One region of the Cytobacillus sp. FSL R5-0377 genome, then DNA from elsewhere that is predicted to be linked to it. Evidence: a T-box and tRNA genes for the amino acid it is inferred to sense, from the RefSeq annotation. Region 1 holds a T-box; the other holds one or more tRNA genes.
The links. The T-box of region 1 lies ahead of tyrS (tyrosine--tRNA ligase). A T-box ahead of a tRNA ligase gene usually reads a tRNA of that ligase, here a tRNA-Tyr.

Region 1 (4,194 bases):
ATCAGGGAAGCGCCATCCATATCTCTTCTGACGGCCTCTTCATCTATGCGGGAAACCGCGGACATGACAGCATTGCTGTTTTCTCCGTCAATCAGGATAATGGAGAGCTTGCATTTGTGGAGCATACCTCAACAGAAGGTAACTGGCCCCGTGACTTTGAGCTCGATCCTGCCGAAAAATTTATCATTGGCTCAAACCAAAACTCCAGTAATATTGTTTTGTACTCGAGAGATGAACAAACAGGGAAGCTAACATTGCTTCAGGCAGATGTGAAAGTGCCGGACCCTGTTTGCGTGAAATTTTTACATGTATAAAAAAAGGGTGAGATACTGCTTTTAGGCAGCATCTCACCCTTTTTTATTCGCTGATTCTGAAAGCAATCTTCCCCCATTGCTCCGCGTTTGCAATTTTATCAAAAGCATGGCCGTATTGTTCCAGGTGAAATGCCTGATCCAATACCGGTCTTAATTGATGTTTTTCAATAAACTGGAGCATTTCATGGTATTCCTCTGCACTTCCCATTGTCGAGCCAAGCAGGTTTTGCTGAGCGTAAAAGAGACTGCGAAGATTAAGTTCCAGCACATCTCCTGTTGAAGAGCCAAATGTTACGATGGTTCCGCCATTGCGAAGGATCTCCAGAGATTTATTAAATGTAGCCGGGCCGACAGATTCAATGACAAGATCCACCTTTTCCCCGCCAAGGGCTGCCTTCCAATCTTCGCCGCTGTCCAAGGCTATATCTGCACCAAGCTCCAGAGCTCTCTGACATTTCTCCTCGGAACGGGAAGCCACATACACGGTTGCCCCTGCTGCTTTAGCGAACTGCATTAAGAAGGTTGCCACTCCCCCTCCAATTCCGGGAATAAACACCTTCATGCCTTTCTTAAGCTTTCCTCTGGTGAATAATGCTCTATATGCGGTTAGTGCTGCAAGGGAAAGAACGCCCGCTTCCTCCCAGGTTAAATATTTGGGTTTGGGAGCTGCATTTTCAGCCGGAATCACGATGTATTCCGCGAAGGTGCCATGAAACGGCAAGCCGACAATTTCAAAGCCCTCAGGTGGCGCCTCGCTTTTTTCCTTCCAGCCAAGCCCCGGATTGATGATGACTTCATCATCTCGCTTCACTTCTGATACACCCTCCCCGACTGCGTCAATGACTCCGGCTCCATCAGAACCGATGACAAGTGCCGGATCTTCCGGTTTGTGGCGATGCGGGACAAATAAATCACGGTGGTTCAATCCTGCCGTTTTTAGTTTCACCCTGACCTCGCCTGCACCCGGCTCAGGTTTTTCCAATTCACCATATGATAACCCGTCGAGACCCGCTTTTCCTTTATGAATGATCGCTTTCATTTCGTCCACCTGCTTTTCTTTAAAAATTTCGTCTATTCTATCATAGCTTGAGAAGGGGCCAGGAAAAAAGCGATATGCCTAGATAAGCTTCAGTTTCACAAACTTCCTTTTTCCTGCCTGAAGAACTAATCCATCTGTAATTTTCACGAGCAGCTTAACATCGCTGACTTTTTCTCCGTTTAACCGGATGCCGCCTCCTGCAATCATTTTTCTTGCTTCTGTTTTGGATGGAAGAAGGCCAAGTCCTGCAATCAGGTCCGTAATGAACATTTCACCCTCTCCCTTCCATTCGAGTTCCGGAATCTCTTCCGGCATGGCTCCTTTTTGGAAAATGGTTTGAAAATGCTGTTCGGCTTTATCGGCTGCAGCTGCCCCATGGTACATGCGGACAATCGTGCGGCCTAAAAGCATTTTGGCGTCACGCGGATGAAGCGTTCCGTTTTCCAGCCCTTCTGCGATTTGCTGCTTTTCAGTTACCGGCAAATCGGTTGCCAGATTGAAGTATTTGACACTCAGCTCATCCGGTATGGACATCGTTTTGCCGTACATATTATTCGGGTCTTCATCCACACCAATATAATTGTTTTTCGATTTAGACATTTTCTCTTTGCCATCAAGGCCTTCAAGGAGCGGCATAAGGATGACAACCTGCTTTTCCTTTTCAAAATGCTCCTGCAGATGGCGTCCCATCAACACATTGAAGTGCTGATCAGTGCCGCCAAGCTCGATATCACTTTCAAGAGCAACCGAATCGTAGCCCTGCATCAGCGGGTAGAAAAATTCATGAAGGGAGATCGGCTCCCTGTGGCCAGGCGCTCCGAAAAGTCATTTCGTTCCAGCAGACGGGCAACCGTAATGCTCGCGGACAGGCGGATAACATCTTCAAGCTGGAGGCCTGAAAGCCATGCTGAATTGTAATGAAGATCGACTTTATCCATGTCCAGCACCTTGCTGAATTGCTCGAAGTATGTTTTCGCATTATGCTTCACTGCCTCATCTGTGAGCTGATTTCGGGCTGCCGATTTGCCTGTCGGGTCGCCAATTTTCCCGGTAAAATCACCAATAATCAGCTGGATGATATGGCCGTTGTCCTGGAACTGCTTTAATTTGTTCAGCACAACCGTATGGCCGATATGGACGTCCGGTGCAGACGGATCTAATCCAAGCTTAATTTTTAATGGCTGATTTTGAAAAATGGATTTAGCTATTTTATTCTTTAGATCTGCTTCAGGCAGAATCTCCTGGACGCCATTAGAGTAAATCTCAAGCTGCCTCTCTGTTTCGAGCTTTTGATCCTGTGTTAATTTGTCAAAAAAATTCTCCATGTTCCCCATCCTTTCTCTAATTGAAATATAAAAAACCACGCCCCTAAAGAAAGGGACGTGGTTAACGCGGTACCACCCTTTTTGAAGATTGCTCTTCCACTCAGCGGATTAACGGTCCGGGCCGTTCCCTGCTACTCTTGTTCACAGGAAAAGTTCAAGAAGGTAATTCACTGTTAACTATGTGCTGATTTTCACCGGGCATCAGCTCTCTAAAACAGGGAGAATAACAGCTACTTGTTTCTGTCATTACTTTAAAATTTGAAATTTTAATTATTTTAGCTGAATGTTCTGGAGAGTTCAAGCGTTTTTTTCACGGGTAACAAAAAATCTAAAAAAACCAGGAGCATCCCATGCTCCTGGTTCATGATTATTTCGTTAAGATAATTGGTCCTTCTTTTGTGACCACAACGGTATGTTCACATTGTGCGACATGGCTTTTATTTGGTGTAACAAACGTCCACCCGTCGCTCATTTCTCTAACTTCGTCATCTCCGCTTGAGATAAACGGTTCGAAGGCTACTACCATTCCTTCTTTTAACAGCTGTTTATCCCATGGATCAAAATAGTTCAAAATATGGTCCGGTTTCTCGTGAAGGGAGCGGCCGACACCGTGGCCAGTCAGATTCATGATTACGTTGAATCCGTTGTTTCTTGCCACTTTATGAACCGTTTTGCCGACAAGGCTCAGCTTGCCGCCCGGCTTTAACTTTTTCAGACCTTCGTCGAATGCTTCCTGTGCCACATCACATAATTTTTGCAGCTTTTCATCTTCTCCAACGACAAATGATAGGCCAGTATCAGCAAAATAGCCATCTTTTGATCCTGAAACATCAATGTTTACCAGATCGCCTTCTTTTATTATGCGGCTTCCGGGAATGCCATGGGCTACCTCTTCGTTCACGCTTATGCATGTAAAGCCTGGAAAATCGTATTCTCCTTTAGGGCCGGAAATTGCTCCGTGCTTTTCAAACAGCTCTCCGGCTAAATCATCAAGCTCTTTGGTTGTGACACCCGGCTTGGTTTTTTCAATCATCGCATCGCGAATTTCCGCGACAATTTTGCCAATTTCCTTCAGTTTTGCTAATTCTTCTTCATTTTTTACAATCATACAGAATCCTGCCTTTTCTTTAGTTGTTATTTCTCTATTATAATCTAAATGTGACGCGCTTAATAAGAATTCGCATTTTCTCTAAATAAAAACCTTAAAATCAACAGTAATGTAATCAGCCCTATTGAAGAAAACAGCAGGACTTCAATCAGGTGTCCATCCCCTTTTTCTTTAGCATGGCTTGGTATTCTTCCTTTTTCAGCCATTATCCTTCTGTAATAATCCTCATGCCCCGATACAATCCTGCCATCCCGAACCTCAGCCATTCCATTGGGACCGGCGACGGGTACTAGAAAACGGGCTTCCTTTGTTTTTTCCAAAAATAACAGGAACTTGCCGCCCTCCTGCTGAAATTCCTCTGCCCATCCAGTATCGTTTCTGTCAATGCCTGCCGTAATGTTTTCTGCC
Region 2 (4,194 bases), 660 kb from region 1:
CAAACAATGAACCCATAAGCGCGACTGCTACAGTAGCTGTTTTGTTCTTGTCATCCAAAATAGGATTAACCTCTACAAATTCAGCGGATGTAATGATTTGTGCTTCTGCAAGCATTTCCATGGCCAAGTGGCTTTCACGGTAGCTGATTCCGCCAATTACCGGAGTGCCAACCCCTGGTGCATCATGAGGATCCAGTCCATCCAAATCAAGGGAAAGATGAACGCCATCTGTATTTCGTTCTTTTAAATATGTAATAGACTCTTCCATAACCTTGGTCATTCCAAGACGGTCAATTTCATGCATAGTGTACACTTTAATGCCTTTTTCCTTAATAAGCTCCCGCTCACCTTCATCCAATGACCTTGCCCCAATAATGACAATATTCTCAGGCTTAATCTTTGGACCATATCCCCCTACATTGGTTAATAGCGGATGGCCTATACCGAGGCTTACAGCAAGCGGCATGCCATGTATGTTTCCTGAAGGTGAAGTCTCAGCTGTATTTAAATCACCATGAGCATCATACCAGATAACCCCGAGGTTTGTATAGTGCTTTGAAACCCCTGCTAATGTTCCAATTGCGATGCTGTGGTCACCGCCTAGAACTAATGGAAAGGATCCGTCTTTTATTGCGTGATCCACTTTCTCTGCAAGCATTTCCGTTTTCTCTGCAATAAGGTGCAAGTTGCGAAGATTTGAATTTGGATCGATTTGGACCTCCGGGCGGCCGACTGGAATATCGCCCTGGTCATGGATTTCTTCAAATAAACATTTTAAACGTTCATTCACCCCGGCATACCTGATTGCACTTGGCCCCATGTCTACACCGCGTCTCATCTGGCCAAGATCCATTGGCATTCCAATTATCGATAATTTCTGTCTACTCATAATGTAACTCCTCCCTTTCCCTTCATATATATATTTTAACCGCTTTCAAACACATGACTCAACTCGACAAAATCGTGTATATATATGCGGCTGTTAGGGGAAAAGGTCCTAGTTTTTTCGATGATGTTCCGATATTTATAAAATAAAAAAACCTTAAACCACATTGGTTTAAGGATTAATAAATTATGTATGTTGGTGGAGCCTAGCGGGATCGAACCGCTGACCTCCTGCGTGCAAAGCAGGCGCTCTCCCAGCTGAGCTAAGGCCCCATTTGGAGCGGAAGACGGGATTCGAACCCGCGACCCCCACCTTGGCAAGGTGATGTTCTACCACTGAACTACTTCCGCAGCATGCATATTTATATTTACAACTAAGACCTTCAGGACTCGATTCCCAAGGTCTGCGTATTTCTATAAAGTGAGCCATGAAGGACTCGAACCTTCGACCCTCTGATTAAAAGTCAGATGCTCTACCGACTGAGCTAATGGCTCGTAGTAAGGAAAATGGCTGGGCTAGCAGGATTCGAACCTGCGAGTGACGGAGTCAAAGTCCGGTGCCTTACCGCTTGGCTATAGCCCAATAATTACAAAATAAAAAGGACATTCATAGCTTGTCCAGTTTGTTGTGTTTTATTAAAAATAAATGGTGGAGGGGGGCAGATTCGAACTGCCGAACCCGAAGGAGCGGATTTACAGTCCGCCGCGTTTAGCCACTTCGCTACCCCTCCATCTGCGAAAAACAGATGGTGCCGGCGAGAGGACTTGAACCCCCAACCTACTGATTACAAGTCAGTTGCTCTACCAATTGAGCTACACCGGCAAGTATGGTGGAGGATGACGGGATCGAACCGCCGACCCTCTGCTTGTAAGGCAGATGCTCTCCCAGCTGAGCTAATCCTCCATTATGGTGACCCCTACGGGATTCGAACCCGTGTTACCGCCGTGAAAGGGCGGTGTCTTAACCGCTTGACCAAGGGGCCTAGTATTCTAGTTGTTTACATTAAGAGAGCTTCCAACCGGGCTCGAACCGGTGACCTCTTCCTTACCATGGAAGTGCTCTACCTGCTGAGCTATGGAAGCAACAGCTCATATTTCCCATAAGGGGCTTTATGAAAATGGCTCCGCAGGCAGGATTCGAACCTGCGACCGTTCGGTTAACAGCCGAATGCTCTACCACTGAGCTACTGCGGAATAGCGGTATTTTAAAAACAGCCCGGCAGCGTCCTACTCTCACAAGGGGACAGCCCCTAACTACCATCGGCGCTGAGAAGCTTAACTTCCGTGTTCGGTATGGGAACGGGTGTGACCTTCTCGCCATCGCCACCAGACTATTTTTCAAAGACAATTATTATTATACCGTCTTTTAATCATTTTTCAAGAGGAAATTTACTTTTTTCGTTCCCTCAAAACTAGATAATGTATGAAGAAGTATTTGCCGAGTATTCACCAATGACTCGTCTAGCTTCGGCTCCTAACTTCTCTCGAAGTTGAACAGTCGCCTCCGCTTTTCATTTTGGTTAAGTCCTCGATCGATTAGTATCAGTCAGCTCCACATGTCGCCACGCTTCCACCTCTGACCTATCAACCTGATCATCTTTCAGGGATCTTACTAGCTTGACGCTATGGGAAATCTCATCTCGAGGGGGGCTTCATGCTTAGATGCTTTCAGCACTTATCCCTTCCGCACATAGCTACCCAGCGATGCCTTTGGCAAGACAACTGGTACACCAGCGGTGCGTCCATCCCGGTCCTCTCGTACTAAGGACAGCTCCTCTCAAATTTCCTGCGCCCACGACGGATAGGGACCGAACTGTCTCACGACGTTCTGAACCCAGCTCGCGTACCGCTTTAATGGGCGAACAGCCCAACCCTTGGGACCGACTACAGCCCCAGGATGCGATGAGCCGACATCGAGGTGCCAAACCTCCCCGTCGATGTGGACTCTTGGGGGAGATAAGCCTGTTATCCCCGGGGTAGCTTTTATCCGTTGAGCGATGGCCCTTCCATGCGGAACCACCGGATCACTAAGCCCGACTTTCGTCCCTGCTCGACTTGTAGGTCTCGCAGTCAAGCTCCCTTGTGCCTTTACACTCTGCGAATGATTTCCAACCATTCTGAGGGAACCTTTGGGCGCCTCCGTTACTTTTTAGGAGGCGACCGCCCCAGTCAAACTGCCCACCTGACACTGTCTCCCGCCCCGATAAGGGGCGCGGGTTAGAATTTCAATACAGCCAGGGTAGTATCCCACCGACGCCTCCACCGAAGCTGGCGCTCCGGCTTCTCAGGCTCCTACCTATCCTGTACAAGCTGTACCAAAATTCAATATCAGGCTACAGTAAAGCTCCACGGGGTCTTTCCGTCCTGTCGCGGGTAACCTGCATCTTCACAGGTACTATAATTTCACCGAGTCTCTCGTTGAGACAGTGCCCAGATCGTTACGCCTTTCGTGCGGGTCGGAACTTACCCGACAAGGAATTTCGCTACCTTAGGACCGTTATAGTTACGGCCGCCGTTTACTGGGGCTTCGATTCAAAGCTTCGCTTGCGCTAACCTCTCCTCTTAACCTTCCAGCACCGGGCAGGCGTCAGCCCCTATACTTCGCCTTGCGGCTTCGCAGAGACCTGTGTTTTTGCTAAACAGTCGCCTGGGCCTATTCACTGCGGCTCATCAGGGCTATTCACCCTAATGAGCACCCCTTCTCCCGAAGTTACGGGGTCATTTTGCCGAGTTCCTTAACGAGAGTTCTCTCGCTCACCTTAGGATTCTCTCCTCGCCTACCTGTGTCGGTTTGCGGTACGGGCACCTTTTCCCTCGCTAGAGGCTTTTCTTGGCAGTGTGGAATCAGGAACTTCGGTACTAAATTTCCCTCGCCGTCACAGCTCAGCCTATGTGGTAACGGGATTTGCCTCGTTACCGGCCTAACTGCTTGGACGCGCTAATCCAGCAGCGCGCTTACCCTATCCTCCTGCGTCCCCCCATTGCTCAAACGGTAAAGAGGTGGTACAGGAATATCAACCTGTTGTCCATCGCCTACGCTTTTCAGCCTCGGCTTAGGTCCCGACTAACCCTGAGCGGACGAGCCTTCCTCAGGAAACCTTAGGCATTCGGTGGATGGGATTCTCACCCATCTTTCGCTACTCATACCGGCATTCTCACTTCTAAGCGCTCCACCAGTCCTTGCGGTCTGGCTTCAACGCCCTTAGAACGCTCTCCTACCACTGACATCGAAAGATGTCAATCCACAGCTTCGGTGATACGTTTAGCCCCGGTACATTTTCGGCGCGGAGTCACTCGACCAGTGAGCTA

Region 2: it encodes a tRNA-Tyr, which carries the amino acid that the T-box ahead of tyrS (tyrosine--tRNA ligase) is inferred to sense. The anticodon was not compared.

The regions. Positions count from the first base shown of each region.
Region 1 is NZ_JBBORA010000001.1:1,625,921-1,630,114, forward strand. Features, by position in the region: gene NSQ49_RS08200 (lactonase family protein) at 1-314, shown strand, start outside; gene NSQ49_RS08205 (zinc-binding dehydrogenase) at 358-1,353, opposite strand; partial or broken gene tyrS (tyrosine--tRNA ligase) at 1,432-2,573, opposite strand; T-box leader at 2,727-2,934, opposite strand; gene map (type I methionyl aminopeptidase) at 3,046-3,786, opposite strand; gene NSQ49_RS08220 (hypothetical protein) at 3,846-4,194, opposite strand, start outside.
Region 2 is NZ_JBBORA010000001.1:2,287,533-2,291,726, forward strand. Features, by position in the region: gene rocF (arginase) at 1-889, opposite strand, end outside; tRNA gene NSQ49_RS11740 (tRNA-Ala) at 1,083-1,158, opposite strand; tRNA gene NSQ49_RS11745 (tRNA-Gly) at 1,162-1,236, opposite strand; tRNA gene NSQ49_RS11750 (tRNA-Lys) at 1,308-1,380, opposite strand; tRNA gene NSQ49_RS11755 (tRNA-Gln) at 1,394-1,468, opposite strand; tRNA gene NSQ49_RS11760 (tRNA-Tyr) at 1,533-1,616, opposite strand; tRNA gene NSQ49_RS11765 (tRNA-Thr) at 1,633-1,708, opposite strand; tRNA gene NSQ49_RS11770 (tRNA-Val) at 1,714-1,789, opposite strand; tRNA gene NSQ49_RS11775 (tRNA-Glu) at 1,794-1,868, opposite strand; tRNA gene NSQ49_RS11780 (tRNA-Thr) at 1,896-1,968, opposite strand; tRNA gene NSQ49_RS11785 (tRNA-Asn) at 2,005-2,079, opposite strand; rRNA gene rrf (5S ribosomal RNA) at 2,100-2,216, opposite strand; rRNA gene NSQ49_RS11795 (23S ribosomal RNA) at 2,402-4,194, opposite strand, start outside.